One region of the Lysinibacillus sp. NPDC056959 genome, then DNA from elsewhere that is predicted to be linked to it. Evidence: riboswitches for the same ligand, from Rfam matches in the RefSeq annotation. Region 1 holds a riboswitch; each other region holds the start of a gene.
What was found. A riboswitch is a leader RNA that binds a small molecule or an ion and turns the genes downstream of it on or off. The one in region 1 is predicted to bind cobalamin.
Positions count from the first base shown of each region.

Region 2: linked by a shared signal. The riboswitch ahead of ACFTQ7_RS09415 (ABC transporter substrate-binding protein) and the one ahead of ACFTQ7_RS11185 (hypothetical protein) in region 1 are both predicted to bind cobalamin.
Region 3: linked by a shared signal. The riboswitch ahead of ACFTQ7_RS19275 (FecCD family ABC transporter permease) and the one ahead of ACFTQ7_RS11185 (hypothetical protein) in region 1 are both predicted to bind cobalamin.

Region 1 covers NZ_JBHURE010000007.1:145,083-155,742, forward strand. The annotation lists gene ACFTQ7_RS11170 (ABC1 kinase family protein) at 1-841, shown strand, start outside; gene ACFTQ7_RS11175 (C40 family peptidase) at 1,241-2,431, shown strand; gene ACFTQ7_RS11180 (hypothetical protein) at 3,036-3,584, shown strand; cobalamin riboswitch at 3,835-4,024, shown strand; gene ACFTQ7_RS11185 (hypothetical protein) at 4,222-4,761, shown strand; gene ACFTQ7_RS11190 (ABC transporter substrate-binding protein) at 4,766-5,728, shown strand; gene ACFTQ7_RS11195 (tyrosine-protein phosphatase) at 6,286-7,053, shown strand; gene ACFTQ7_RS11200 (MATE family efflux transporter) at 7,581-8,957, shown strand; gene ACFTQ7_RS11205 (putative RNA methyltransferase) at 8,957-9,787, shown strand; gene ACFTQ7_RS11210 (lysophospholipid acyltransferase family protein) at 9,868-10,476, shown strand.
Region 2 covers NZ_JBHURE010000006.1:39,246-49,905, forward strand. The annotation lists gene ACFTQ7_RS09405 (hypothetical protein) at 178-942, shown strand; gene ACFTQ7_RS09410 (GTP-binding protein) at 1,304-3,244, opposite strand; cobalamin riboswitch at 3,386-3,572, shown strand; gene ACFTQ7_RS09415 (ABC transporter substrate-binding protein) at 3,742-4,737, shown strand; gene ACFTQ7_RS09420 (precorrin-3B methylase) at 4,798-5,463, shown strand; gene ACFTQ7_RS09425 (DUF6366 family protein) at 6,265-6,471, shown strand; gene ACFTQ7_RS09430 (hypothetical protein) at 6,555-6,863, shown strand; gene ACFTQ7_RS09435 (S9 family peptidase) at 7,816-9,804, shown strand; gene ACFTQ7_RS09440 (GNAT family N-acetyltransferase) at 9,918-10,460, opposite strand.
Region 3 covers NZ_JBHURE010000021.1:52,005-62,664, reverse strand. The annotation lists gene ACFTQ7_RS19310 (LysM peptidoglycan-binding domain-containing protein) at 1-942, shown strand, start outside; gene ACFTQ7_RS19305 (YcdB/YcdC domain-containing protein) at 1,083-3,317, shown strand; gene ACFTQ7_RS19300 (MarR family winged helix-turn-helix transcriptional regulator) at 3,652-4,086, shown strand; gene ACFTQ7_RS19295 (ring-cleaving dioxygenase) at 4,138-5,115, shown strand; gene ACFTQ7_RS19290 (nitroreductase family protein) at 5,210-5,827, shown strand; gene ACFTQ7_RS19285 (NADPH-dependent FMN reductase) at 5,891-6,433, shown strand; gene ACFTQ7_RS19280 (biotin transporter BioY) at 6,587-7,183, opposite strand; cobalamin riboswitch at 7,350-7,541, shown strand; gene ACFTQ7_RS19275 (FecCD family ABC transporter permease) at 7,802-8,848, shown strand; gene ACFTQ7_RS19270 (heme ABC transporter ATP-binding protein) at 8,855-9,640, shown strand; gene ACFTQ7_RS19265 (DMT family transporter) at 10,181-10,495, opposite strand; gene ACFTQ7_RS19260 (DMT family transporter) at 10,495-10,660, opposite strand, start outside.

The DNA of each region.
Region 1 (10,660 bases):
TATTTTCCATGCAGATCCACATCCGGGGAATATTCATATTGATGAGACGGATGGCACACCGATACTGCTTGATTTTGGAGCGGTTGGCCGTTTGGGAGCTACACAGCAAGAGGGCTTAAAGCTATTTTTAATGGGAATTCAGCTAAATGATGCAAGTGTTTTATATGATGGCTTAACACTATTGGTTGAAAATTCGGGCCATGCAGACCGTGCAAAGATGGAGCAAGCCATAGATCAAATCCTCTTGAAAATCTCTTACGTGGATCGGATTCCAACAGAGGAATTGATACATGCGTTATTTACAGTGGTTCGTGATTTTGGTCTTGCTTTCTATCCTGCAGTAGGTTTAGCACTGCGTTCCTTAGTAACACTGGATGGCACACTACGGGTAATTGACCCAAGCTTTGATATTTTTACGGAAGCGAAAGATTTTTCATCCACATATATGCGGGCATCCTTCCTGAAGCCATTTAAAGAACCGATGGCAACAAAGGAACGTTTACAAGAAGAATTATCCATGCTTATTCCGACATTGCGCAAAATGCCAAGACGAGTCGACCAGCTTATTCAACGTGTAGAAAGTGGGAAAATTATCTTACATCACGATGTTTTTTCAGATGAGGATAATGCTCGTTTTATTACCAATCTGTTTTCCCGTTTCGTCTTACTTCTCGTTGGTATTACCTTTGGCATTATTTCTGTAGCACTTTTAGCCATTTCACAATTTATTCATGACACGTATGCGATCTATTTAAATACAGCAGCATACTTAGGATTATTTCTATGTGCCATTCTGTTAGTACGGCTTTCTATCCAAGCGCTTCGTGCCATGAAGCAATAGAAGCGCCAACTTGGAGAGAAATCAATCTTTGTTTATGGTTACACATTATTTGTAGGTAGGGGAAAATGTTCCCTTACCTTTTTTTATGTTAAAAATGTTTTCTAGAAATATTACAAAAACATTACAAAACAGAGAGTAGGACTAAGGGTAAAGTAGTCAAAAACGTTGATATGTAGAATAAAACGTAATTTTGTAGAATTTATCGGGATTTACGTAAATATTACAAGAATGTTGCGAGTTTTACTAAACCATTAAAAAGGCGCGAAATAGTATAAAAGTTATGCTAATAGTGCTAAACTTTAAAAGGCTAATAAAATATAAGAAAAAATAAAAGAAATCGTTCCAATGAGTACATTAAAATTCTACGAACGAAATTGACTAGTGAAGGGAAAGAATAACGTGGGTAAGCGCAATAAATGGCGTAAGTCGATGGTGCTAGCATTAGCATTAGCGGGCGGCTTATTATTTAATACAGTTCAACCAACTCAAGTGCACGCAGAAGAAACATCTCAACAAATGATTGATAAGAAAGCTAAAATAGATACAGAGGTTAAAAAGCTACACGAAGAGCTAAAAAACCTACAAAAAGAGATCGATGAAAAAGTAAAAGTATTTAACAAAGTACAGGCGGACATTAAAGAAGTTGATGCAAATATTGTAGACACTAAAAAACGTATTGAGCAACGTTCAGCGATTTTAAGTGACCGTATGGCTGCATATCAAGCTCAAGATAATACTGTAGGTATTTATTTAAACGCTGTTCTTGAATCAAAAAGTTTTGCAGATTTAATGGACCGTGTCGTAGCGGTAAAAACATTAATGGATGCTGACCAAGAATTAGTAGATCAACAAGAAGCAGATAAGGCTAGCTTAGAGAAACAAAAAACAACATTAGATGAAAAACAAAAAGAGCTTCAAAAGCAATTCCAAGAGCTTCAACAGAAGGAAAGCGAAATGGAAGTGAAAAAAGCTGAAAATGAAGCAAAATCTCTTGCATTAAAAGCACAAATTGCAACGAAGCAAGAAGAAGAGCGTTTAGAAGCAGAACGTAAAGCAGCAGAGGAAGAGGCAGCTCGTTTACGTGCACTTCAAGCAGCTACTCCAGTTGTACAAGCAACAAACACTAACACTAACACTAACGATAATAGCAATAGCAATAGCAATGCTAATAATAGTGGCAAAGCTAACAATGAAAAATCTTCACAAAATGTGGTTGTTGGTTCAGGAGCAGGCACTGCATCTTCAGGTGATGCTATTTCAGTTGCGAAACAATTCCTAGGTCGTAGCTATGTTTGGGGCGGTAGTAACCCATCGACAGGATTTGACTGTTCAGGTCTTGTACAATGGTCTTACAAACAAGCAGGCGTATCTTTACCACGTACAGCATCACAACAATATTTAGCAACACAACGTATTTCAGCAAGTGAAGCACGTGTAGGTGACCTAGTATTCTTCAGCTATGGTTCAGGTATAGCGCATGTAGGTATTTACTTAGGGAACAACACAATGATTGATGCTCAAAATAAAGGTGTTGTCATTGAATCACTTGATTGGTGGAATCAATATTTAGTAGGCTTCGGTCGTATTTAATAAGCCGTACTATTATATAGACGATTTAAATAGCGAAAAGGTTATCTTTGTAAGAGAATTACAAAGATAACCTTTTTTTCATTATTTGGCGGTACTGGAAATTATCAACTGTTTAAACTATAGTTAAGATTCTACGATTAAACCTATTAGGCAAACATATAATGTTATTCATTAATTTAGGCTCGACTACTCGGTCAATAATGAGTAAAATAACTTTTGTAATGAATAAATTTACATAGGTAGATATTTTTACAACTATAGCCCCAGTTATAAAAATGATAATACAGCCGAAAAAAGAATTAGCTTCAATTTTTTGTTATTACGTATTTTGCTTGGACTCAATCGAAGGCTAATAAGTGAGATAACTCCAATGATAATCCTAACGAGTATTCCTCTATCTTCATATAGCTAAAAGAAAAGATTCTTGCATAATGAATGTCATTTCTGATAATTTTGAAATATACGATCGGGGATTTTGCTCTGAAATTACAATTATATGAGACTTTTATTTTGTAGTAGCAAAGTAAAGCATGATGGTAAATGAGATAACACTTACAAGTACACTATTTTTTACGTTCTGAAACAATAAAGGTAGGGATGAATCATGGAAAAAGAGATTTTGCAACTTTTTAGTAATTTAACAGAGCGTGACCGTGATATTCAATACAAATCATACGAAGAATTAATGAAAATTATGCAGGAACCAGTTGATTGGACCTATTCAGTTTGGGAACAACTAGTTCAAACTCTTACATACAAAAATGGACATATACGTGCAAGTGCTGCACAATTTTTATGCGCACTGGCAGCAAAAAGCGATCCTGAAGAAAGAGTATTAGAGGACTTCTTAAAGATTTGGGCAGTAACGTATGATGAAGAAACAGTCACTGTGAGGCATACTTTACAGGCAATTTGGAAAATAGGCTTAGCGGGGCAGGTACAAAGAGATTTAGTCGTATCATATTTGGCTAAAAGATATCAAACATGCTTAGACGAAAAGCACCCGACATTAATACGCTATGATATTATTGTATCCTTTAAAAAGCTATTCGATGCAACAAATGACCCCAAACTACTAAAAATTGCACAGCGTTTAATTGAGGAAGAGAAAGATGTTAAATCCAAAAAGAAATATAAAAATGCCATCCGATAAAAGTTAATGACTATTTGTTGCAAATTCTTTCATTATGAGAAATAGTTTTTATAACGTATGAAAAAATTAAATGCTTTAATTTATGAGGCATAATAAATATTTGCACGAGCAGGATGAATACCCAATGGGGCAGTGAATATATCCGCGTGCATACGGTAATACCTGCATGATTTTTATCCATCGTTGTTTATTCTAAAATTCCACAGCTATTTTTTCCTATCAATCTATGATAAACTGCATAACAAGTGAATAATTCTTGCAGAATAAAGGTGCTAAACTATAGCATAATCGGGAATTCGGTGAAAAACCGGAGCTGTTTCCGCAACTGTAAGTACAGAAGTCGTAAAGATATACCACTGTCGAATTATCCGATGGGAAGGTTTTTTATGAACGTAGTGAGCTGTACAAGCCAGGAGACCGACCTTTGTTTGAACGTATAGATAACTCTTCGGAATCTAGGAGAATATGCGGCAAATACATAGGCTATGTCGTATTTATGCGACACTATTTATGCTATTTTTCGTTGTTTCCTTAGGAGTGGGAACAACGTTTTTTTTATGCGCTTATAATTCACCTGGTGTAAGCCGAGGTGTTATTAAGGGAAGAATTTTTCATGAAGGAAAGCGGGGATTTATATTTGAAAAAAGATGCACGTTATTCTTGTTATCCATTTATGCGTGAAAAGGCATCTACAGTAGATTTTGAAATTCGAACGGATAGCCTAACAACACATATTGGTGTAGCATTGGCGGCGGTTAAAAAAGAAACGGTAGAGGTAGTAGCAGATGATTTACTAGCCATTTTGCCAATGGCTTACCATGTAAATGGCTCGGTTCGAGGTAAATTAGCTGTAACCGAAGATGATTTGACTCGGCTTAGTGATCGCTATGATTTCTATGTTAGTCATGTTAAAGAGGAAATACAAAACTTTGTATTACCTCAAGGAACAGATGCAGCTTCTGCATTACATTTATGTCGTAGTGAAGCGAAAAAATCATACCGTGTTTTGCACAAAGTATCTGAAGAACGCGAAGTACCAGCTATTCTCTTTGATTATTTAGGATTGCTAACCAATGTATTTTTTGTAATGGCTGTCTATATGAATCAGCATGCTGGTATTGCTGAAATACCGTTTATTAGTAAGTCATACCCGATGAAAAAGAAAAAGGAGAGTTAATGAAATGAAGAAAATGTTTAAGCTACAATGGCTTTCTGTGTTGATGTTGGCACTTGTATTAGTTGGCTGTGGCACGAAAGAGGATACAAATAAAGATGCTGTTTCTAAAGAAGATCAACAAGTTGAGAAAACTACTAGCTATAAAGTTAAGGATGACCGTGGTGTAGAAGTTGAGTTTAATGCAGTACCTAAAACTATTGTTTCATTACAACCGAGTAATACAGAGATTTTATTTGCGCTAGGCGTTGGCGATAAAATCGTAGGTGCAACAGAGTATGATACGTATCCAGAAGAAGCGCAAAAAATTGAGCGTGTTTCTACTTCTACAATATTCAATAGCGAGCGTATTTTAGCGTTAAAGCCAGACGTAGTTATTGCCTATACAACTGGAGGCGATGAAGAAAATTTAAATGCCTTAAAAGGTCTCGAAGATGCGGGTATTAAAGTGTTTGCCATTCAGTCAGCTAAATCATTTGATGATGTTTATGGGGATATCGAACAAGTCGCAACGGTTATGGGCATCAAAGATAAAGGCGAAAAGTTAAATGAAGATATTAAAGCTAAAATTGCAGATGTCCAAGCGAAAGTTAAAGATGTGAAAGAACCAAAAAATATCTATTTAGAAATTAGTCCAAAGCCAGACATCTATACAGCTGGTTCTGGTACATTCCAACAAGAGATTTTAAATGCTGCAAACGTTAACAACGTTTTTGCTGACCTTGAAAGCTGGGCAAAGGTATCTGAGGAAGATGTCATTGCGAAAAACCCAGCTGTTATTTTAACAACAGTAGACATGAAAAACACAACGGAAGAAATTCTTTCACGTGGTGGATGGAATTCAATCACTGCTATTCAAAATAAAGCGGTTTATTATATAGATACTGATATTTCAAGTCGTCCAGGTCCGCGTATTGGCGAAGCTGTTGAGTTAATCGCAAAAGCAGTATACCCTGAGTTATTTAAATAATTGATATTGAAAAATAGTGTTTTGAGCTGTCCTTTATCAAGGGCAGCTTTTTTTTATGGATAAAAAGGATAACTGTTCCGCTTGGGTTAGAAAGAGAAAGAATCAAGTGGATAACTGCTCGGCTTGGGTGGAAGAGAGAACGGGTAAAGTGGATAACTGCTCGGCTTGGGTGGAAAAGAGAACGGGTAAAGTGGATAACTGCTCGGCTTGGGTGGGAAAGAGAACGGGTGAAGTGGATAACTGCTCCGCTTAGGTGGGAAAGAGAACGAGTAAAGTGGATAACTGCTCCGCTTGGGTGGAAAAGAGAACGGGTAAAGTGGATAACTGCTCTGCTTGGGTGGAAAAGAGAACGGGTAAAGTGGATAACTGTTCCGCATGGGTTAGAAAGAGAAAGAATGAAGTGGATAACTGCTCTGCCTCAATAGAGAAACACCCCCAATAAATCTCTCGTTGGTCTAAGAAGTGTATGACATCCACTAGTGTGAAAATTGGTATTATATCGAATTGTTCTATAAAATAGAGATAAGTATGCTTTCTAACAGGGAGGGGTGCAGTCAGTGAAACAGTTTGATATGAATATTATTCCGTTTGAGGCAGTTTATAATTTTCGGGATATGGGTGGTTATAAGTCGAGAGATGGGCGTGCTGTTAAGAATGGTTTGATTTATCGCTCAGCAGCACTTGGTAAAATGACGAAATCAGATAAAGAGCGCTTTGAAACGCTAGGTGTGAAAACAATTTTTGATTATCGAGACAACCATGAGGCTCAAAATAATCCTAATCCGATATTCCCATATGCCAATTATATTCAAATACCAGCAAAAGGAAATCATGCTTTTGAGATGCCCACAAACGCTGGTGGGAAAGATTTTTATAAGGTTGTAAGCACGGAGATGTTTCGAGAATTTTATGCACAAATGCCTTTTAATAATGCCTCGTTCAAAGAGTTAATAGCAACGATTCAACAACCTGAAAATTTAGGGCTAGTTCATCATTGTGCAGTCGGGAAGGACCGAACAGGTATTGGCAGTGCGCTTATTTTACTTGCTTTAGATGTCCCTGAGGAAACGATCATGGAGGATTATTTAGATACAAATGTACATTTACGTCCCTTAGTCGAACGAATGGCTCTAACAATTCAGCAAGATTATAGCGATCAAGAATTACAGCAATTTTATGCGTTAATGTCTGCCCGTGAAGACTATTTACAAGCAGCATTTGATGAAATGGATAACCGATATGGCTCTAAGGCAGCTTTTTTAGAGCAAGAGTTTGGGTTAACAACTGAAAAACGTAAGCAATTGCAGGATTATTGTTTACTATGATAAGAAACCCTTTCACATAAAATTGTGAGAGGGATTTTTTGCGTATTGTATTATCTTTGCATAATCTTTTAACTCATATTGGCCAAAAAGCTTATGGAAGCATTATGACAAGGTATAATTAGGTGTTTCATTTTAAAAATTCTTTACAGCCTAAAAATCTATGATAAGATACTATATATTTTTAACTTATTTCAGCGGGTGTCCAAACACCGGCTGAAATAGAGGAACTCAGTCTAAGAGCGCCACGTCCTGTGGCATTACGGAAATGACCGACATCGTGTCGGCCCTCGTGTTGTTGCCGCTGCCGCTACGCTTTCGCGCAGATAAAACCTTGGTGCTGTCGCTTCGCTTTCGCACAAAAAATACCTGCAGGCCTAAGCACAAAGCCATTCCGGACGAAATTATGCCGAGGCATAATTGATTGGGCAGTAATTTATCTGTATAGATGGTAAAGAAGGTAGTTGAAAGTTGGGAGCCCGTAAAAATCTTTATGAAACGATTAGGAGAAGTGAAAAGTATTGGCAGATATATTAAAAGAAAGTGATATTAAAGAGACAGATAGGTTAAGTTTATTCCATTTAACATGGCCGATATTTTTAGAAGTATTTTTATTTATGTTAATGGGACTAGCCGATACTTTTATGCTCAGTGCTTTATCAGATAATGCTGTATCAGGAGTTGGTGCAGCCAATCAATATATTCATATTGCAATTTTAATACTTGAGGTAGTTGGTAATGGTGCTTCCATTGTTGTATCTCAATATTTAGGTTCAAGGCGATTTTTTGAGGCTGCGAAGATTTCCGCTTTAGCAGTTACGATGAATTTGGTTGTTGGACTAATGATGAGTATCTTATTTTTCTTCTTTTCAAGTCATTTAATGACTATGATGAACTTGCAAGGGGAAGTGCTTAAATACGCACAAAGCTACTTGGTAATCATCGGAAGCTTTATTTTCTTACAGGCTATTATAAATGCTTTAGCAGCAATTATCCGTGTACATGGATGGACAAAGCAAACGATGTATGTATCACTAGGTATGAATGTGCTACACGTTATCTTAAACTACGGTTTAATCTTTGGTAACTTAGGATTACCGGAGTTAGGTGTAAAAGGTGCAGCTATTTCCTCAGTGGTAAGCCGTGGTTTGGCAGTTCTTGTGTTTTTCTGGCTGTTGTATCAAGTCATGGAAGTAAGAGTGAAGCTAGAATATTATTTCGAGTATTCCAAGGAATATGTTCAAAAAATATTAAATATAGGCTTACCGTCAGCATTTGAGCAGGTGCTTTATCAGTTTTGTCAGATTGTCTTCCTTTATTATGCGACTTACTTAGGCGCAGAGACACTTGCGGCGAGACAATATGCCATGAATATTTCAATGTTTACGTATTTATTTGCGATTGCCATCGGAACAGGTACGGCTATAATTATTGGACGAAGTGTCGGTGCTGGTAAAAAGGATCAAGCTTATCATCAGCTTTGGACAAGTGTACGCGCAGCTTTTGCTTTTACAATCACAATGGTTGCAGTTGTAACGATATTCCGTAAGCAACTTATGCACGTTTTTACAGATAATCCAGAGATAATTGCCATCGGAGCATCTGTCCTAGCATTAAGTATTCTCCTTGAAACAGGGCGAACAATGAATATTGTAGTTATTAACTCGCTGCGTGCCTCAGGGGATGCAAGATTTCCATTGAAAATTGGTTTCTTATCAATGGTATGTATGAGTCTCCCGCTCGGATATTTGTTTGTATTCGTTTTAAATTGGGGGTTAGTAGGTATTTGGCTAGCGATTGCGGCAGATGAATGGATGCGAGCTATTATCGTATACTTTAGATGGAGAAGTCGTAAGTGGGAGCGTTTTGCACTTGTTTCACCTACAGAACCGAAGGAGGAAAATTAATGGGGGCACTTTCTAAAAGAGCTGCTGGGGCAGCGTTAATGGATAAAAATATAAAGCTTTTTGCTTGTCCAATTTGTCAGGAGTCAATGGATGTTTTTGAACAAGGTAGATTAGTATGTTCCTCAAATCATTCTTTCGATATTGCCAAACAGGGCTACATTAATATGCTGACACATGGTGCCGTTTCTAAGTATAGCAAAGAGCTGTTTGAATCACGAAAAGCGGTTATTGATAGTGGGATTTATGATGTAGTAGAAGATAAAATCGGAGAGCTAATTGCTAATGCAGACACCGTACTTGATACGGGATGTGGTGAAGGTTCGCATTTAGCTCGTATTATGGCAAAGAAACATGGGATAGGAATTGGTATTGATATAGCGAAGGAAGGCATCCTTGCTGCGTCTCGACATTATCCAGAGCAAATGTGGTGTGTTGGTGATTTAGCGAAAAGTCCATTTGCAAGGTCGAGCTTCGATGCCATATTAAATATTTTATCGCCTGCCAATTATGAAGAATTTAAACGTCTATTAACTCACGATGGTTGTGTTGTTAAGGTTGTACCTCAAAGTGGGTACTTACATGAGCTTCGAGCGCAATTATATGCGGATTCTACTAAAGAGTCGTATTCGAATGAACAAATAGTTGCTCGTTTTAAAGAAAGCTTTACCGATGTTAGTGTAGAACGTATTACATATACGGTACCGCTAGCTACAGAGCTTGTACCAGCACTGCTGGAAATGACACCAATGGGCTGGCATAAAAAAGAAGGATCCACTATCCTGTTACATGAAATTACGATTGATGTTGATGTATTAGTGGGAAGAGTCTAGATATTTTCACCTGCAATTGCAGTATACTGGTCTTTTCGATTACAATGGGGATAACTATTGAATAAGGTAGGAATGAAACAGTGTATAAATTTATAGCAAATGTTGTAAAAGTGATCTTAAAATTAACAGGCTCAAAAGCGCGTGTATATGAAGAACAAAACTTACCGAAGGAAGGTGGGTTTATTATTGCATGTACACATACGGGCTATGTTGATATTTTAAATCTTGGTGTTGCTGTATACCCTCGAGAAATTAACTTTATGGCTAAAAAGCAATTGTTTGATATAAAGGGTATTGGCTGGCTGATAGAGCGTTTAAATGCCTTTCCAGTCGACCGTGACAATCCAGGTCCAAGCGTTATTAAAATTCCATCGCAGCTATTGAAAGAGGGAAAAATTGTTGGGATATTCCCATCTGGTACGCGAAATGCGGAAGGATCGGATTTAAAGCAAGGTGCGATTACAATAGCACAATTGTCAAAAGCACAAATTGTACCAGCCGCTTACATTGGTGCGCGTAATGCCGGTGATGTCTTTAAACGTGGTAAAGGTTATCTAATTTATGGCGAGCCATTTTACGTAACGGGTAAAGGTAAAGAAGGGCGCGAGGAATTTACAAATCGCCTTGAGCATGAATTAGTAGCATTAACTGAAGAATTAGAGAAGCGAGTTGCAGCAAAAAAGAAATAAAGTGAAACACCATTCAGAGGTGAACTCTCTATGTGAAGAACCCAAACTATTATCTTCACATCCTTTTGAAGTAGTAGCTTACTGCTAGTAATATGGGATAACTTAGAAGGCGCTCAGAATCGATTGATTTTGAGTGCTTTATCTACATTTAGCAAATGTTTACTGTAGCGAATGCAAAGCGGCA
Region 2 (10,660 bases), on a different contig from region 1:
AAACGCCCAAAAAGAAGGTAATCGCTTTCAAGGCAATTCTTTTATGCTTGGGTATCATTTGACATTATGTGATGAATGAAAAAGATAGAATGAAGGATTTCCTCTAGTTGTAGGAAATCCTTTTTTTATGTAAAAGAAGACTTCCGTTTTGAAAAATATGTACGAAAAGAGGATGCAATGATGACGAATATTCATGTAAGTACAGCACAGGATTCGCAATATGTAGAAATGAAAATTTGTAAGCAGCCACGCACTGAAATTGCCAAGAAAGCTACAACAAGAATGGTTGTAGAATCCCTTGTCGATCAATTAATAGCTAGCAATCTTATTAGTAATGAACGATTGTTTGATCAAATTTTATATAACAAAGATATTATTTGGATTCAAAATGAAAGTTTTCATGGCCACCTTTTTGCAAAAGCAATTATTACAGATCAACTTAAAACAAAAACAAATGATTTTATGATGTATATGCCGACAAATCCAATTGTGTACGATGTTAATGGTGAACATTTTCATTTAATTACACGTATCGATTCGACGCGTGCAAAACCAAATCTAGAGCGACTTTCCCAAGCCCCTAAGCCAATACTAAGTGCCGCTCGGGTCAATGATTTATTGTGCTCGATAGTGATGCGCTTTTATGAAGTATATGTAGAGGATTTATCACGAGTAGTTTATAAAAATAAACAACTAATCAATTTTATAGAGCGAGAGTATCATCAATTTCTAAAAGCTGTGAAGGAACTAAATGATAATCATTTAAACTGGCACCCACGTGGAAAAGGTCATGAACTATTGCTTGAACTGATTGATAATTTACAACTTTTGAAAAGTCGACCTGGCAAAGTTTTAATGGATTTCTCACAATCCTATAGCTACGTTGTGGTGGAATCTTCATATCTTATTAATAAACAGGGACAGAAAACGATACAAGCTTAGTAAATTAAAAATGTGCGGGATGAATTTCAATACCCCGAGGTGAAGGTATATGCCTGGCAAGGTAGTAGAATGGAGTTGTCAGTATAGGGTAGATACCCGGGCGAAGCAAGAATACCCGCGGAAGGAAGGTAAATACCCGCGAAAGAAAGGCAAATACCCGCAGAAGGAAGGGGAATACCCGCGGAAGAAAGGCAAATACCCGCAGAAGGAAGGGGAATACCCGCGGAAGAAAGGCAAATACCCGCGGAAGGAAGGTAAATACCCGCGCGAAGCAAGATTACTCACAAAAGTATAGTAACTCTTCATGAAACATAAGAAAACAGGACATTGATCTAACAAATCATGTCCTGTTTTTATGAATTTAGTCAATACAATGCATTGCTGCTTGTGCTTCGTGCCATGGAACGGAGTAGCCCTTGCCTTTTGCGCAAAAAATACTAGAGGATGTATAGTCGGGATCGGCGTTCTTATCGTAGCTTATTTGCGCAATAATTTCTTCTGTATTGTGACATGTATCGTAGCCATCAAATTGTAGGGAAAGTACGCCTTTCCCATTGGTGTAGGCGGCAAAGGTTGTACTGTAGCTCATAAATGTTGAGACAGGGGCCCGGCCGGTTACAATCGCGTCATGTTCAGTTATGATTGGTGCGTCAAATGTACCAGCAGCTTGCTGAATGTCCGTCATCATGCGGCCGATGAAATCACTAGGAGCTTTAAGTTTAAAGCGGTAGTACGGCTCTAGTAATATATTTTCTGCTTGTTCGAGCCCTTGCCGTAATGCACGGAATGTTGCTTCACGGAAATCGCCACCTTCAGTATGTTTATTATGTGCGCGTCCTGTTAAGAGCGTGAAGCGAATATCTGTAACGGGAAAACTGGTTAACAGCCCATGATGATCGCGCTCGAATAAATGTTTTTCAATGAGTCGTTGATGTCCAACTGATAAATCATCGGCGTGGCATGCATTGACAAATGTATTGCCGGTGCCGCGTGTATTTGGCTCCATCAATAAATGGACTTCTGCGTAATGCTTTAATGGCTCGAAATGACCGTAACCTGTTACCGTTGTGGTAATCGTTTCCATATACAAAATCTGTGGTTCGCTAAATGAAATGTCTAGCGAGAACCGTTCATGAAGCACTTCGATAAGAACCTCGAGTTGGATGACACCCATAATATGAACATGAATTTCTTGGAATTTTTCATGCCATAGCACACGTAATGAAGGTTCTTCTGCTTCAAGAATACGGAAAGTTTTTAACACGTCCTTTATATGCTGAGTGCCTTCATAATGTACTTTTGCCTGTAAAGTCGGTACTAACTCAAAGGGCTGAGAATTATTCGAAGAACCAATAATATCGCCGATGTTTGCTTGACTAATCCCTTTTACTGCGAAAATCTCCCCAGCCTCTATCTTTTGAGTAGTTTCATACCGGTTGCCATTGTATAGTCGAATCTCCGTCACTTTTTCAGTCACGTCTCCAAATGAAAGTTCATCACGGACATGTAACGTTCCTTGCAAAGATTTGATAAAAGTTAAGCGTTGATGTCCATCATGACGAATTTTAAACACCTCACCTTGAAACGGAGCGTTGTTATTAAATTGTGTCTCTGTAAGGAGGGGGAGCTGTGTTAGGAATTCCTTTATTCCACTATCTTTTAAGGCAGACCCAGTAAAACATAGAAAGGCCTTTTCCTGTTTAATCATCCGAGATAAATGAGTAAGGCAGCTAGAGCTATCCAATGTTTCATTGAGAAAAGCATCGAGAAGTTGTTCATCACGTTCAGCAAGCCGCTCCATTATGTCGTTTGAAACATAGTCGGAACGGAGCGGTTCGTCTACGAATAAAACATCTGCAGAGCAATCCTTTTGAAGCGCAGCCATTACAGCTTCAACATCTGCTCCTTCACGATCAATTTTGTTAATAAAAAAGAAGGTTGGAACATGATATTGGCGTAAAAGTTGCCACACTGTTTCAGTATGACCTTGTATTCCTTCGACAGCACTAACAATAATAATGGCATAATCCATAACCCGAATGGCACGCTCCATCTCTGGAGAGAAATCGACGTGCCCTGGTGTATCGATCAACGTATATGTATCATCCCCAAACGTCATGCGGCCTTGCTCCGCAAAAATCGTAATGCCTCGCTGACGCTCCAACTCATGATTATCTAGAAATGTGTCCTGGTGATCCACTCGTCCACGAGCTTGAATACTGTTTGTATGAAATAGTAACTGCTCAGAAAATGTTGTTTTACCGGCATCCACGTGAGCAAGTACTCCAATTGTTACATGCATAAAAAGATCCTCGTTTCTATTCATTCATTTAACAACATTGTAACAGAATTGGTATAAAAAATATTTCATATAGTGTTTATGTCGCAATAGTGTTAATATATGTATGATTGCGAATCTACTAGTCAATCAATATATACAACAAAATAAAAACGACGTATTGGTGTAAATGACCTTTGTTATTTGCTTAAAAGGGAAATCGGTGTAAATCCGATGCTGTCCCGCAACTGTAAATGGGGAGTCTATACAAGATGCCACTGTAGCCACGCTATGGGAAGGCGTATAGATGATGAACCTAAGCCAGGATACCTGCCAATATGTATGTATTACTGAATCCACGAGGATGGGGATAGTGAATAGGTTGAAAAACCTTTCTTTTGCTATGCTAACCTCTTGGAAACAAGGGGGTTTTTTTATGCCCTTTTCTAGAATCGCTATCTGGTAGCATAGGAGTCTAAACGATTTCTTTCTATATATTTAACATCAAAGGAGAAGAGGATATGAAGAAATGGAATAGCTTATGGCTAGTCTTTGCGATCGCATTGGTAGCTATATTGGGTGCATGTAGTGAAAAGGACAAACTAGAATCTGCTACACAAAGTGAGAAGGTAGAGCCTTCACAAGCTGAAAAGTCAGACATAACGATTGAAAATAATGGAACAACTCAAGTATATAAGGAAGCCCCAAAAAAAGCGATTAGCTTAAATCAGCACGTGACAGAAATTATGTTAGCTTTAGAGCTAGAAGATTCAATGGTAGGGACGGCGTACTTAGATGACAAAATTTATGAGCCCCTACAAGCGGCCTATGATAAAGTGCCTGTGTTAGCAAAACAGTATCCTACAAAGGAGCAGGTTATTGATGCAGAAGCAGATTTTTTATTAGGTGGTTGGAAAAGCGCCTTTGGAGAGAAAGGTGTTGGAACACAAAAAGAGCTTGAAACATTAGGCATTCACACTTATTTACATACAGCCTCAATCATGACGAAACCAACTTTAGACGATATTTTCACAGATATTCGAAATATCGCAAAAATTTTCCGTGTTGAAGATCGTGGAGAAGCACTAATTGAAAAAATGACAAAGGATGTAGAGGATGTCCGTGCAAAACTACCGCAAAATGGAGAAGAACTGCCTGTTTTAGTGTTTGATAGTGGTGATAAAGAGATCTTCACTGCAGGACAAAACATTATGAATGAACTTGTTACGATGGCCGGCGGTAAAAATATTTTTGGTGATGTGGAATCGGGTTGGACTACGGTGTCCAAAGAAGAAACAGTAGAACGTAATCCAGCGGTCGTAGTTGTCATAGATTACGGAGAAACAACAGCGGAAGCAAAAATAAACTTCTTAAAAAATGATCCAGCCTTGAAGGAAATGGAAGCAGTCAAAAACGAACGCTTTGTGATTCTACCACTTTCTGCTGCATCTGAAGGGGTACGTGCTGCAGAAGCCATTCAAATTTTGGCGAAAGGCTTCTATCCTGAGAGTTTTTAAGTATCCAATAAATGGGGGGCTAGCAATTGGCTAGCTCCTTTTTCATAAGGAGAAGTATTTATGAATGCATTCCGTTCGAATATACCGGACAAAACCTTCGAAAACTTAAACAATAATGGGGATTTTACTCGCCTTGCCGTAAGCCCAGGCATTATTAATAAACATTATACCCCTGCACAATTCCAAACAATAGCAAAGGTTGTAGGGGAAAAGGGTGCCATAAAATACTCTGCCTCTTACAGCATATTATTATCTATCCCAACAGTAGAAATTGAAAAGACGATTGAGGAGCTAGAAGACGCTGGCCTTTATGTGGCAAAGCAAGGTCCGATTGTAGCGATGAAAGCGTGTGATTTTTGTGATGGTGACAAAATGGAGGCAGCACCAATTACAGAAAAGCTATATCATTCATTAAAAGGAATCACTGTCCCTACAAGATTACGTGTAAACGTCAATGGCTGTGCCTCTGCTTGTTATAATGCGGTGTATGATGATATTGGGCTTGTTTATCAAAAGGATAGCTTTGATGTCTATTTAGGAGCAGTGCCGATGGGAGCGAATGCAAAAGCCGGGACACTCTTTGCGAAAAAGGTAGGGGTAGAGCTTATTGAAGGCTTTTTAAAGCAAATCATTGAGCTCTATCAGAAACATGCTCGTCCGAATGAACCCTTTTATAAATTTTATCGCAGAACAAATTCTGCTGATTATTGGAAAGATTTAAACTGACTCATTATCATAATGTGGGTTCGACTTACGTACTGATTGGGTGCTTTACTAGGTGCGTCTGATAAGCCGCTATATGTGAGGATAAGAAGCAAGAAGTGGATTTCATTGGCATATCAATTTACCTTAAAAAGAGGCAAGGACTTACGAAATAAATTATTTTAAATCATAAAAGCGCAAGAAATCATCATTTAAAAAATTGATTTCTTGCGTTTTTTAGTTTTGGCTAATATTGTCCCATCTTCTCGATTTACAAAAATTTTTGTTAAGTTGTTTGGATTTAGAGAGATAGTGTTATGTGTTCTACATAGCATTAGATAACTTTATCATTTCAGACCATGTATTGCAGAAGGACCGTTTAGGAAAAAATCATAACAAGGCTTGTATGTTTCGTTTTCTGATTTTTCAGAAATAATAATGACGATTTAACTATGTCATGATATGGTTGTTGAGAAAACGTTATGTGATTCTGTCTTCTTCATTATTTGATCTCCTAAGGTGATTTATTTCCCCTGGTGTATTCAAGGGAATTGAGTACTCTTTGTCGAATTATCTTATTTAGAAAAGTATAATATTTATGGAGTTAATTGTGATTTTGATTATTTGAAGTTTAAAACGTGATAGGAATGATTAGAATAGTGGCTTTCTAAAGATGAGATTTGCAATATTAAAATTTAGTAAACTGTAAAAGAGAAATTACTTAAGAATGAGGATAAAACTTTGTTTTCGTGTATATTCCAAATAACCTAATTAAGCATATTTCTTTCTATAGACAAAAATAATTTTTGGGGAAGTGTTTGCCACATGGATTCAAAGCAAAAGGAAACACCAGAAGAAAAAAGAGAACGTATAAGACAAAGTGAATTAAAAAATAATCCTACTGGTTCTCTAAACGATGGAGTAAATAGAGGAATTGGTGGGAATTTAGCTGGTATGGGTTGGAAAGATACATTGCTATTGATAGTAGTATTATTTATAGGATATCTAGTATACAAATTTATTTTCAGTTAAAAATAAAAATTATCAGAAAATTCATCCTTTTTCGACAAAAGTGTGTTAATAATATAGAAAATCAAAGAAAGGATGATAATAATATGTTCAAAAAAATCTTTACTACTATTTTTGTACTGTCTCTTTTCGGATTTTTGTCAATAGGTACTAGTTATGCAAGAGATGATTTATCAAACACTAAGTTATTAGATGATGCTCAAGTTAAAGTTAGTATTACTAACGATGAAACGGGAGAAACTAAATTTTTAGATCCAATCATTTTAGAAAATAAGCAGCAGGTTAAATTTTTGGAATATGACGATGAGTCAGTAGTTTTCGGTTATGATGTTTTTATTCCTATAGAAAATCAAAACTCTCTAAATATTACTCCTTTTGATGTTGGTGGGGTATAACAACTGAATCTGGAATCACTGCTAGATTATACGGCGAATATAGTTTAAGATCAAATAACACAGAGATTAAATTAAAAAAAGTATATGGTGGTTGGACTACAAGTCACCAAATGTATGTATTATCAAATAGAACAGTTAACGCTCATTCTGGTTCTGCACTCGGTACTAGCCTTCCTACAAAAAATCCAAAGTCAAATAGTTTTAATTATATTACTGGATTTGGATGGAATATGTTTGGGGGCGGAGATGGTAGTCCAAGAGCATGGTCTTCAGTAAAAGTTTCAATAACTGGAATGACCTCCACATCAACTGTTAAATTGGACGTCATATTCCCTAATAAATAAAAAGATTTTTTGAGTATAGAATTCAAAAAGTTAGAATAACCAGAATGTAGATGCAAAACTAGTGGGTATCCAAAGAAAAAAGAAATCGATGTTCATTCGATTTCTTTTTTTCTTGGATTCATTGATTATTTTATTTTCTATATCCTATTTCTTTGTTAATGGCCGTGTACCTGTTTTTCTTCTAAAAACATTGTTGGCATTATGTGATATCAATTTCTTGAAGTTATATTTCTAAAACTAGCGATAAAACAACTTGATTACATTATATAAACATAAAGGCTCTTCTTTCTAATTGGTTATTTTGCAGTAACACAAACTTTATCAGAAGGTGTCCTTTCTTTTTAATCAAAATTTATATATTTAAATTCAAATCCTATAAAACCTTATTATTTGTATAATTATTGAGGTCATATACCAGAACTTCTGATTTACAAACTCTCAAATATAAATATTAAAAGTAATTCGCAATTCACCCGTTCTAATTCTTTCAACTATAAAATTATCTTTAGAATAAAAAAACAATTTCTCCGAAAAGGAGGAATAATACTTAGTGTATCGAAATATTGTACTAAGTAACCAAATTTTCACACAAAGGGGATAAGGAAATTATGACATTGAAACAAGGGATAAAACCAGAAGATCTATATGAATTAAAATCAGTGGCGGATCCACAAGTATCACCTGATGGAACAGAAGTGGTGTATGTACAGACTCATATTGATGAGAAGAAAAAGGACTATGTGTCTAATTTATTTTACATAAATTTGGATGATAAAAAAACGCAACAATGGACATTTGGGGAAGATAAAACGCATTCACCTGTTTGGTCTCCGGATGGCAGTAAAATCGCGTTTGTGTCATCGAGAAATGGCAAACCACAAATTTTTGTTCTTTCAAAAACAGGCGGGGAAGCGAAACAAGTTACGAATTGTAAAAACGGTGCGACATCGCCTACTTGGTCTCCTTGTGGAGAGAAAATTGCCTTCTCTGTACAGCTTGGTAAAGATGAAAACATTGATGATAAAGTTGAGAACAATCAAAAGGAAGACAAAGAGCTAAAACCACTTGTAATAGATAAGATGAAACATAAATCAGATGGAGCTGGATTTATGGATATGGAGCAATTTTATCAAATTGCGATCGTTCATCTTGCATCAGGAGAATTAGAGCTACTGACGGAAGGGAAACATAATTTACAGCTTGGTACATGGTCTCCGGATGGAAAATATCTTTCGTACATTGCGGACTTAACAGAGGATCTAGACTTTTCATTCATAAGTGATATTTATTTATTGGATTTAGAAACGAAACATGGTCGCAAGCTAACAGATGGGTCAGGGGTGTTTTACCAAACTTCATGGTCTCCGAACAGCCGCTTCATAGCTTATGTTGGAAACGAAAGAGAATTTGAAAATGCAACACAACCAAAGCTATGGATTTATGATTTGGACAATGATAATCAGACATGTGTTACGAGTGAATTTGACGCGCCTGTCGGTGATTTTGCTATCGGTGATTTCCTTCAAGGTGTTGTTCCTCCACGCCTTCAATGGTTAGAGGATAATAAAAGCTTTTACTTCCAATTGACAGATCACGGAAATACAACAATTTATTTTGGCAATCTATCGGGAGAATTGTATCCAGCTATTCATGATGATCAATATGTATATGGTTTTTCGCTTGATGCTAAAAATGATAGAGCGGTAGTCGCAATCAGTACGACTACAAACCCTGGGGATCTATTTTACGTAAATTTAAATACCGGTGAAAAGGAACAGCTTACTACAGTTAATGAAGAATTTTTAAAGACACGAGCATTATCTGTTCCAGAAGCAATTGAATTTGAAGGGGCAGATGGCTGGAAAGTAAACGGCTGGATGATGAAGCCTATTGGATGTGAAGAAGGGGAGAAATATCCACTTATTCTTGAAATCCATGGTGGTCCGCACGCAATGTATGCTAACTCTTATTTTAACGAATTCCAAATCCTTGCTGCAAAAGGCTTTGCGGTTCTATATACGAATCCTCGAGGAAGTCATGGTTATGGTCAAAAATTTGTGGATGCAGTACGTGGTGATTATGGCGGCAATGATTATAATGATCTAATGGCTGCTGTTGATTATGCATTGGAGCAATATGATTTTATTGACCAAAAGCGTCTCGGCGTTACAGGTGGAAGCTATGGGGGCTTCATGACAAACTGGATTGTTGGACAGACAAATCGATTTAAAGCAGCTGTTACGCAACGTAGCATTTCTAACTGGATTAGCTTTTACGGCGTAAGTGATATCGGCTATTACTTCAATGACTGGCAGATTCAAGCGGGACTAGACGATATAGAGAAGCTATGGCAACATTCCCCACTTAAGTATGTGGACAATGTGGAGACGCCATTGTTAATTTTACACAGTGAAAAAGACTATCGCTGTCCGATTGAACAAGCAGAGCAATTGTTTATCGCCTTAAAACATCGTAAAAAAGAAACGAAACTTGTACGCTTCCCTGAAGCCAATCACGAACTTTCAAGGAGCGGAAAACCAACGTTACGAATTAATCGACTAGAATATATTAGAGATTGGTTTGTAGACTATCTATAAGAAAAATATTGGTGGCTTAAGAAGTGGAAATACTTCTTAAGCCACCTTTTTATAGGGAGGGAAAAACCTTTTTTATCTTGAGGAAGGAAATAGATGATTGAAATACTTTTTAGCTATTCATTAATTATTCCGTAATACACCAAATCCTCATATTTTCCGTCTTTAATGATGTGGTCCTTTAAAATTCCTTCTTGTTTCATGCCGATCTTGTCCATTACTTTTCCAGAAGCGGGGTTCGTTGAAAAATATCGAGCAAATACTTTATGCAATTTCTTTTCTTCAAAAGCGAATTGAAGAATCGACTGCGCCGCCTCCGTGGCATAGCCTTTTCCCCAATGCTCCTCGCCAATCCAATAGGCGATTTCACCTTGCTTAAAACGTTTATTATTCGATAATGCAATGGCTCCATATAATTCGCCGGTTTTCTTATCTGTAACTGCAAACTCGTACGAAATATCCTTCGTAAAATTATCGTAATGATGTTCCATCCATGATAATGCATCATCTAAACTATATGGATAAGGTAGGTACATCGTGCTTTTGTATATATTATAGTTATTGCAAAGCTTTGCAACCGTTTTTGCATCAGTTGTTTCAAATAATCTAAGAACGAGTCTTTCTGTAGTAATCATTAATTTTTCATGAACATATCCCATTTAATCATCTCCGTTTATCGATATTTGGTGTTATTTAAGAACCCAAAATTTTAGCAAGGAATAAGAAAAATAAATAGAAACCGAAAGAGGAAACACATAAGCAAATAACAAAGATGGACATTAAGTTGTCAAATAAACTATTTGTTTTATAATTTTTTAAAATAAATAATCCGAAACCGATTCCTAATAGAAATATTAAT
Region 3 (10,660 bases), on a different contig from region 1:
AGTGAAGCATTATTGAGCCAAGCAAGAGAAGCGGGTCCATTTTTAACGTATCTGGCTTTATTTAGCTATGAGGCAAGGCGAGATGGAACGCTTAAGGTACCACCGAGTCAAGGTGTGGCGCAAATTGCAAATGATACAGGAGCTTCTCTAGCGATGGTTGTCTCAAACCTAGAGAATTTTAGTTTTAGCGGTGATTTAGCGAGAGATATTTTTCAAAGTACAGCAGTACAGGATTTACTTTTTAATAATATTCTTGAAGAGGCAAAGCGTTTAGGAAGCGTTAAAGATATTCATTTCGATTTTGAGAATTTGCCGGGCGATCAACGAGAAGCATATAACAATTTTTTAAGGAGAGCGGTGAGTCGATTCCATCCACAGGGGTATACCGTATCGACAGCACTAGCTCCAAAAACAAGTGCTAGTGAGCGAGGTCCATGGACAGAGGGGCATGATTATAAAGCACATGGAGAAATAGTGGATTTTGTTATGTTAATGACTTATGAATGGGGATATTCTGCAGGGCCACCTATGGCCGTATCGCCACTTCCCGAGGTAGAGGCGGTTGTAAAATATGCAGTAAGTGAGATACCTCGTAACAAAATTATACTTGGACAGAATTTATATGGATATAACTGGACATTGCCTTTTGTACAAGGGGGCCCGAATGCAGAAGCAATTAGTCCACAAAGAGCAATTGAAATTGCTAAAAAGTATAATGCTGCTATTCAGTTTGATTTGAGATCTCAAGCTCCGTTCTTTGAATACTACGATGAGCAAGGTAGAGCACATGTGGTGTGGTTCGAGGATGCAAGATCCATTCAAGCGAAGTTCAATTTAATCAAAAGGTACAATCTTAGAGGAGTAGGTTATTGGAAATTAGGTCTCCCGTTCCCGCAAAATTGGCTATTGATCGGATCAAATTTTGACGTAGTAAAGAAATGAGAATCTTAAGGAGTAAATACTCTCGCTGCAAAAGGAGCTCATTCCCTTTTTCTAATAAATATTAATTATCTGGAAATGACATTTCCATTTATGGAAATATATATTATAATAATGGTAAATGATATTTTAGGAGGTATATTTTGGATAAATTTAAAAAGTTAGGTATCATACTAGCGTCTACTGCATTTTCAGTGGGTGTAATTTCGCCAATGGCACAAGCTTCAGCAAATGTAAAAGAATCACAAGAGAGAGTTGCAATCCAAGTTGCTTCAACAGAAACAAAGGTTACAAAAAGTGAACTTATTAAGCAATTGAATACATTATTCCCAGGCAAGTTCAAATTTGTATCAGAGAAGGATTTCTCAATGGGGGAAGCGCATTACTTTAATGATGATGCTACAATACGCTATGACTTAAGCTTCCAAAAGACAATCAATGGCAAAGACGTTTTTGGTGAATTTACGTTTAAAGGCGAAAATTTAGAACTAGAATATTTCCACTATCAACCTGCCAATATAGCGGATGCATTGTATCCAGTGAAGTATTCAGAGGCCGATGCAAAGAAAATTGCCCAAGACTTCTTAAAGAAATTGCCGAATACTGCAAATTACAAGCTTCGTGAAGACGATTGGTATGGTGATTTTGGTTTTAGTTTTAGTCGACCTTTATCTGAACCAATTACGTATTCATTCAATTATTCGCCAACACATAATGGTGTACCACTAAGTAATGAGAATCTCAATATTACTGTTCTAGCAAATGGTGAAGTTGTGAGTATGTATCGTAATACTGGGTCAACTAGTAAGGCAACATTTGATAATGTAGATCAGAAAAAAAATGAATCAGATATACTTGCACAAGTTCGCGAAAATTTGTCAGTAGATTTACGCTATATGGTGGATTATAACTACCAAACAGGCGAATCTATTGCGAAGCTTGTATATATGCCGCCAACAAGCTTCACGGGTGTGCATGCATTAAATGGGCAGTGGCATACAGTGAATGGTTTTACTTCTCAAGTTCCAACGGCAAAAGGTGTAGAAAAACTGGCATCGCAACCACTTGAACCTAGAAAGAAGGACGTTACAGTAGCAGAAGTCGAAGAGTTAGCTAAGTCTTTCTTGAAAGTTGATTCAGACAAAGTGAAGCTAGAAATTGAGTCGGTTAATGAAAGAGAAAACGACAATGGTGAGACAATTTATTCAGTGAATTATATGTATCATTTAGGAAATAGTGGCTATGGCGCATCATTCGAAGTGAACAAGGCAACAGGTGAGATTACAGATTACTGGGATATACGTAGAGATTTCATGGAGACAGATCAGAAAGTAGAACCAATCGCGAAAGAAGCTGCTTTAGCAAAAGCGATAGACTACTTAAAAGCATGGGCTCCGTCCTACCTTCATAACTATTCAAAACCAATAGAAGAAACAACATATGACAAAGAAAGTAAACGATATTACTTCTCCTTCCCACGTATTGTCAATGGTATTGCTGTAGTAGGGGATGAAATTTCTGTAGGTATTAGTGCAGATGGGAAATTAAGTTCATTAAATATTAGTAATCACAAGATTGATAATTGGCCAGCTGTAAATAAAGCAATTCCTGCTGATAAAGCAAAAGAAACGTTCCATAAGGGACTAAGCTTGGAGCTTCAGTATGCAAAACAGGATGGCGAGGATAAACATCACTATGATTTAGTATACTCTCCAGTTTATGATGGTAGCTCATTCAATAGTATTGATGCAACAACTGGTAAATGGCTTCAAAATGTTGATGATGCTAAAGAAAAACCAGCTATTTCACATCCAACAGCTGGAGGAGAATTAACTTATTTACTACACCAAAATGTATTAGAAGTGAAAGACCCAGCAAACTTTAATGCTGATACAGCTGTAAATAAGGGAGATGCTTTAAAAATTTTAGTTAAATCATTATCATACGGTTATTATGATTTTGGTCCGTATGGAAGAGACGACGAGAAGCAATCCTTTAAAAATATTGACAAAAAGCATCCATTATACGGAACCGTTGAACAAGCTGTAGGCATAGGTATTATACAACCTGCGGATCAATTTGCAGTAGATAAAGAATTGACTCGTCAAGAGCTTGCAGAATGGTTAGTACGTGTACTAAATTTAGAGAGTGCTGCTAAGCATGGTGACATTTACAAATTAAACTTTGCTGATGCAAGCTCAATTAAACAGGAATACGCAGGTTATATTGCTTTAGCAAGTGCGATGGGTCTAATTGATGGACAGCAAAATAAATTCAATGCTACTGGGAAAGTGACGTATGCAGATTTGGCAATATCTACAGTTCGTCTAGCAAAGGCTATTAATGAGGAAAATAACGGCCGCCGTTACTACTATTAATCAATAAACGATACATGAAAGGGTATCTCCTATTTTAGGGGATACCCTTTTTAACTTCTTTCAGCAAGTGTTTTCTGTACCGAAAGCGAAGCGACAGGTGCAAGTGTTTTCTGTACCGAAAGTGAAGCGACAGGTGCAAGTGTTTTCTGTACCGAAAGTGAAGCGACAGGTGCAAGTGTTTTCTGTACTGAAAGTGAAACGGCAGTTACAAATATGACGAGGTATAATTGATGATTACAGTAAAACAAAAGGATTGCCGTTAATTATTTTATATGTTATTATTATCTCGAATTAAAGATAAATGAATTCGAAGTAAATGAGAAGAGGGAGTCGTATGAAGGAAAACAATCGTAATTTAAAAGCTTTTACGGTCTTGTTCCGGGCGTATCAAACGATTCAGGATGCAACAAAGAGAGATTTACTTCAATACGATTTAAATCAAACCGAATTTTCAGTACTTGAGTTTTTATATCACCATGGTGAGCAACCAATTCAAGTGATTGGAAAGAAAATTTTAATTGCAAGCAGTAGTATTACGTATGTTATTGATAAGCTCGAACAAAAAAGTTTTGTGTATCGACGTGCTTGCCCAAAGGATCGTCGTGTCACATATGTTTTATTAACATATGAAGGACAAACGTTGATGGAAGAAATATTTCCAAAGCATGAACAAAAAATTAATGAGATTTTTGAAGTATTAGATCAACAGGAGATGGACACAATGATCCTGTCTTTAAAAAAGGTTGGTTTAAACGCAGTTGAAAAATAAAAAAATTTTACGTATATATCTCGAAATCGAGATAAATAGGAGGAACATAAAATGAACCATTTAAAAGGAATTCACCACGTTACTGCTATTACAAGTAGTGCGGAAGAGAATTATAAATTCTTTACTTATGTATTAGGGATGCGATTAGTGAAAAAAACAGTAAATCAGGATGATATCCAAACATATCATTTATTCTTTGCGGATGATAAAGGTAGTGCTGGTACTGATATGACATTTTTCGATTTCCCAAACATCCCAAAAGGTGTGCATGGAACGAATGAAATTTCCAAAACTTCATTCCGCGTGCCTACAGATGCGGCATTGGACTATTGGGTAAAACGTTTTGATCGATTAAATGTTAAACATACAGGTATACAAGAGCAATTTGGCAAGAAAACTTTATCATTCGTAGATTTTGATGATCAGCAATATCAACTTATTTCTGATGAAAACAATACAGGCGTTGCATCAGGCACTCCATGGCAAGATGGACCGATTCCTCTAGAATACGCAATTACAGGCTTAGGTCCAGTTTTTGTAAGAGTTGCCAATTTAAAATATTTCAAAGAGGTGCTAGAAAAAGTGATGCTCTTTACAGAAATTGCAGAGGAAGGGGATTTCCATTTATTTGAGGTTGGTGAAGGCGGAAACGGTGCACAAATCATTGTAGAGTTTAACGCAGTTTTACCAGTAGCTCGTCAAGGCTTCGGTACAGTACATCATGCAGCATTCCGCGTAGAGGATCGCGCTGTATTAGATGAATGGACTGAACGATTTGAAAGCTTTGGCTTCCATACTTCGGGTTATGTAAACCGTCACTTCTTTGAATCCCTTTATGCACGAGTTGCACCACAAATTTTATTTGAGCTAGCTACTGATGGCCCAGGATTTATGGGGGACGAGCCTTATGAAACATTAGGTGAAAAATTATCGTTGCCACCGTTTTTAGAGCCAAAGCGTGCACAAATTGAAGAGCTTGTTCGTCCTATTGACACTGTAAGAAGTACGATTACGTTCGATAAAGAATAAGAGTAATACTTTTCATTCCATTCAGTAGAGAAACACAAGCCTCGCTGAATGGAAATTACATATTTTTAAAAGAAAATGATTGGAGGTCAATTGGATGGAGTTTGCAAAGGTAATAGATAAGCGTCGTTCTGCGAATAATTTTATAGAGGGTATTAAGATGAGCGAAGAAGATATACGTCCTATTTTGGAGGATGTCAAACTTGCTCCATCTGCTTTTAATTTACAGCATGCTAATTACATCGTTGTCTTAGATGAAGAAAAAAAAGAAAAAGTAAGAGAAGCAGCATACGGGCAATATAAAGTGCACTCAGCCTCGGCGGTTATACTTGTTTTAGGAGATAAAGAAGCCTATAAAAAAACTGCTAACCTTAGTCAAGGGATGGTAGACTTAGGCATTATTAATGCTTGTGAGTTAGAAAATCTTGTTGAAGAAAATACAAAATTTTATAATGAGCGCGGCGAGGAGTTTAAGAAAGAGGAGGCTATTCGTAACGCTTCACTTTCAGCTATGTTATTTATGTTGGCAGCCAAAAATCGTGGATGGGATACATGTCCAATGATCGGCTTTGATCACCAACAAATGAGAGCCCTTTTTAATGTCCCGGAAACACAAGAAATTGCGCTAATGATTACAATTGGTAAGGAAAAAGAAAGTAGTCGCCGCTTGCGTGGTTATCGTAAACCAGTTGAGGAATTTGCAACCTATTATTAGGTCGGTATAAAATAAAAGTGCTTTACAAAAAATAAATTTAATGCACATTTAGGAGGAAATATTGTGAAAGTAGTAGCAATCGTAGGTAGTATCCGTAAAGAATCTTATAATCTGCAGTTAGCGAAATTTATTCAAAAGCGTTATGCGGAGGAATTGGATCTTGAAGTATTAAGCTTAAAAGACCTACCAATGTATAACCAAGATATCGAAAATGAAGCACCGCAAACAGTATTAGATTTTAAAGCAAAAGTAAAAGAGGCGGATGCCGTTCTTTGGCTGACTCCAGAATATAATGGTACAGTGCCAGGTGTTATGGTTAACGCCATCGATTGGTTATCTCGCGTTGATAAAGTAATGATTGGCAAGCCATCATTCATGATGGGTGCATCAATGGGTAACTTAGGTACTGTTAAAGCACAATTACACTTAAGAGATATTTTATTCTCACCTGGAGTAAATTCACCATTACTTAGTGGTAATGATGTTTATATTGGCGCAGTACACACTAAATTTGATGCTGAAGGCAATTTAACAGATGAGGGTACTATCAAATTCCTAGATGTAGTTATTGATAACTTCTTAAACTGGATGAAAACATACGTTTAACAATAGAATGTCCCATTAGTATGTAAAATACTGATGGGACATTTTTAGGTTTTAAAATATTTGTTTAGTTTATGATAGAGGTTAAAGCCCCGACACTCTTTGCCTTATATATAAGTCGGAACGGAAATCAACCTACGTTTTGGTGATGAACCTTTATTTGATTGGAATTATTTTTAATACCTTTTGAAGACGGTATGCAAAAATACCCGCGAATATAGCTAAAATAATATCCTTTGGCAAAGGAGGCATCATCCAAAGCCATGCTATTTTATACGTGAAAGCATCAGGCGCACTAGCCCATAGCTTATAGGCAAAGTACATCCAATTTGTCCCTAATAAATAATTAATAGCAGTTGCAACTAATGCAGCAACTACATAGCTTTTCTTCGTTCCAATGCGTTCTACAATAAGCCCTGCGACAAATGCTGCTAATATAAACGAGACAATGAAACCAAATGTAGGACTTAAAATTTGTCCAAAGCCTCCGCTGAATCGTGCAAATACAGGTGCGCCTGCTAAACCGATGCACATATAAACAGTACAAGCGAGTGCCCCTTTTCTACTACCGAGAATAAGTCCCGCTAAAATAGCAAAAAACGTTTGTAATGTGATCGGTACTCCGCCAACAACCATGAAAGGTACAATGGACGTAATATTAGCTCCTATCATCATTAATGTTGAAAATAGTCCAATGTATGCAATATCTACTGTTCTTAATTTTTGATGTGTATGTTCCACAACGGTTGTCATTATGTCACCCCTAAAAAGTAATGTTGATAATAATAGTGTAAAAAAATAAAGTTTTTGTGTCAATTTTATTATTATTTTAGGTTAACATAAAGGTGTTTCTTAACTTGATAAATGATTGATAGTATAGACTAACTATTGAAATATATGATAGAATTGTCATAATTTTAAATCATTCGATACTAATGGTGTGACATCTTGTACAATGTGTCACTTAAAAGGGAAATCGGTGCAAATCCGACGCTGTCCCGCAACTGTAACGAGGAGTTCTATGATGATTTAGCCACTGTTCTAGAATGGGAAGGCAATCATAGGTACATTGATTCGAAGCCAGGAGACCTGCCATTTAGTTATTCCTGTAATGCCCACGAGGATGAAAGCGATTACGGACAATAGTAGAAGAAAATCTAACTTTGTTTAATTTCTTTCAGCAGGTGTCCAAATACACGCTGAAAGACGCGATTATGCCAGGCATAATTGATTCTAGGGTATTTCCATGCGCATTTGCATGGAATACCCTTTTTTCTTTCATTTATCTTCGTACTGCAAATAGTAGCAGAGTATCAGCTACAATTACGGCTAGATGAAATTAATGTTTAATGATTAGGAGTTAATAAAAAGATGAATAGAAAATTTATGTTACTTTCAATGACCCTTCTTCTACTACTTATTATTTCAATGACAATTGCAATTATGGTTGGATCGGTTTCCGTTACGCCACTTTATGTATGGAAGGTTATCCTTTCTAAAATCCCTATTATTCAAAGCTCAATCGAACAAGATTGGAGTCGCTCACAGGAAATTATCATTTGGCAAATAAGGGCTCCGCGTGTATTACTCGCTGCTATCGTCGGAGCAGGCTTGGCAATTGCAGGAGCAGCTATTCAGGCGCTCGTTCGTAATTCAATTGCAGAACCATATATTTTAGGGATTTCTTCTGGAGCGACGGTTGGTGCCACAGCTGTCATCATTTTAGGTGCCTTTTCATTTCTGGGCGTTTATGCTCTTTCCGTATCGGCTTTTTTAGGCTCTCTCACAGCAATGGGGTTAGTTTTCTTCTTATCGCATGTTGGCGGTAGAGTATCCGTCTTTCGACTTTTGCTTTCAGGGATGGCGGTGTCATTTATTTTATCTGCTATTTCAAATTTTATCTTAATGTTGTCGAAGCAAGAGGGGGGAATGAAGGCAGTCATGTTTTGGATGCTAGGAAGCCTAGCAGGTGCGAAATGGAGTATTCTTGTAATTCCTGCAGTCATTTTTATTGCAGTATTTGCCTTGTTATGGCTCAACTATCGCAGCTTAAATTTATTACTTCTTGGAGAAGAAGCCGCAGTTACATTAGGGGTTAACTTACAACAATTTCGAATACAGCTTATTTTATTAGTATCGTTATTAACGGGTGTGCTGGTTGCTGTAAGTGGCTCAATTGGATTTGTTGGTTTAATCATTCCACATATTGTACGGCTAATTGTAGGTTCAAATCATAAGTATGTCATACCGATTAGCGCATTATTAGGGGGGATCTTCTTAGTTTGGGCAGATGCACTTGCTCGAATATTAATTGCCCCTGAGGAAATGCCGATAGGAATTATCACGGCTTTTTGCGGAGGCCCATTTTTCATTTGGCTGCTACGTCGTAACAATTATTCTTTCGGTGAAGGAGATTAAAAAAATATGACATTAGAAGCGAAACAAATATCATTCTCCATTTCCGATGAACGCATATTACATGAAGTAAATGTTCAAATAAAGGACAAGCAATTTGTTGGGTTGATCGGTCCTAATGGTAGTGGGAAGTCAACGCTATTAAAGAATATGTACCGTTTATTAAAACCAGAAAGTGGAACAGTGTTATTAAATGAACAAGATATTCTAAAGCAATCGAGTAAAAACATAGCTAAAAATCTAGCAGTTGTGAGTCAAGAAACACCGGTCTTATTTGATTTTACAGTGCATGATTTAGTGAGTATGGGGAGAACACCCCATAAAAAACTATTGGAGTTTGATCAAGAGAAAGATTTTCAAATCGTAAAGGATGCACTGAAGCAAACGGGTATCGCTCATTTAGAGAAACGTAGCTATAGCTCTCTTTCGGGTGGCGAAAAAAAGCGTGTGATGGTTGCCCGTGCCCTTGCTCAGCAAGCACAAGTGCTTATTTTAGATGAGCCAACAAATCATCTAGATATTCAGCATCAATTGCAGCTTATGGATCTAATTCAAACCTTACAATTAACAGTTGTTGCTGCAATCCACGATTTAAACATTGCGGCTATGTATTGCGATCAAATTTATGTTTTACAGCAAGGTCGAATTGTTTGTTTTGGCACGCCAGAAGAAGTACTTACACCGACATTATTACAAGATGTATTTGGGGTTTATGCCGATATTCAAACACATCCACTGACAGGTAAGCCATATTTAACCTATATCCCAGAGCAATTCACGAAGGAAGTTAAATGATTGATACATATTGTTATGGAGAGATTTGAAAGTAAAAATGTATATAGAAAAGTGAAAAATTTGTTGTTGCTGTCGCTACGCTTTCGCACAAATAAACAATGCTGAGGTTTCTTTTTATCTCTATAAATTGTGGTTGATCTTCGTTTCGATTGGACGACTCCTTGGGGATCAGCGATAGTGGAACGAAGGCTAAGAGCATCACATCCTGTGATAACGCCTTCGTGACCAACATCGTGCCGCTGTCGCTACGTTAGCATTACGCTTTCGCGCAAAAAACATCTGTTGGCCCGACGCCCCCAGGAAGCTCTGCTCTGCGCGAAAGCGAAGCGTCAGCGGCAAATGTTTTAACTGTGCGAAAGCGAAGCGGCAGCAACAAATGTTTTAACTGTGCGAAAGCGAAGCGGCAGCAACAAATGTTTTAACTGTGCGAAAGCGAAGCGGCAGCAACAAAGCACCTAGTCGGAACGGAAATCAACCCCTCGCTTTGCCAAAGGGCCATAAGCTTTAGGACACATTTACTTACTTAGAATTGAAGACAAATTAAGATACTGCTTTTAAGCCTGCCACACCAATGATAATGGCGATGATACTAATAATTCGAGTCAGGTTTTTAGATTCACCGAAGAATATAATATTCACGAGAACAGCCCCAACTGTACCAATACCAATCCACACTACATAGGCAATGCTTAACTGTAGATAGTTAAAGGAGGTATATAAAAGCACAAAGGACATACCAAAGCCGCCCACATATATTAATAAATTACGTATAGTTTTGTTCTGACTATAAAAGCGTAAACCTACAACACCGATAATTTCTGAAATTGCGGCTAATAAAACAAGTAACCAGCCCATTATGCATTAGCTCCTTTCTTTTCATCATAATCTTTTGAAGGGTTATCAGCTAAATTAAGACCAATAACACCTAATACTAAAATAAACATGAAAATTCCTTTTATCGTATTAAACTCAACATCGAAAATAAAAATGTCCATTAATGTAGTACCAATTGCACCGACC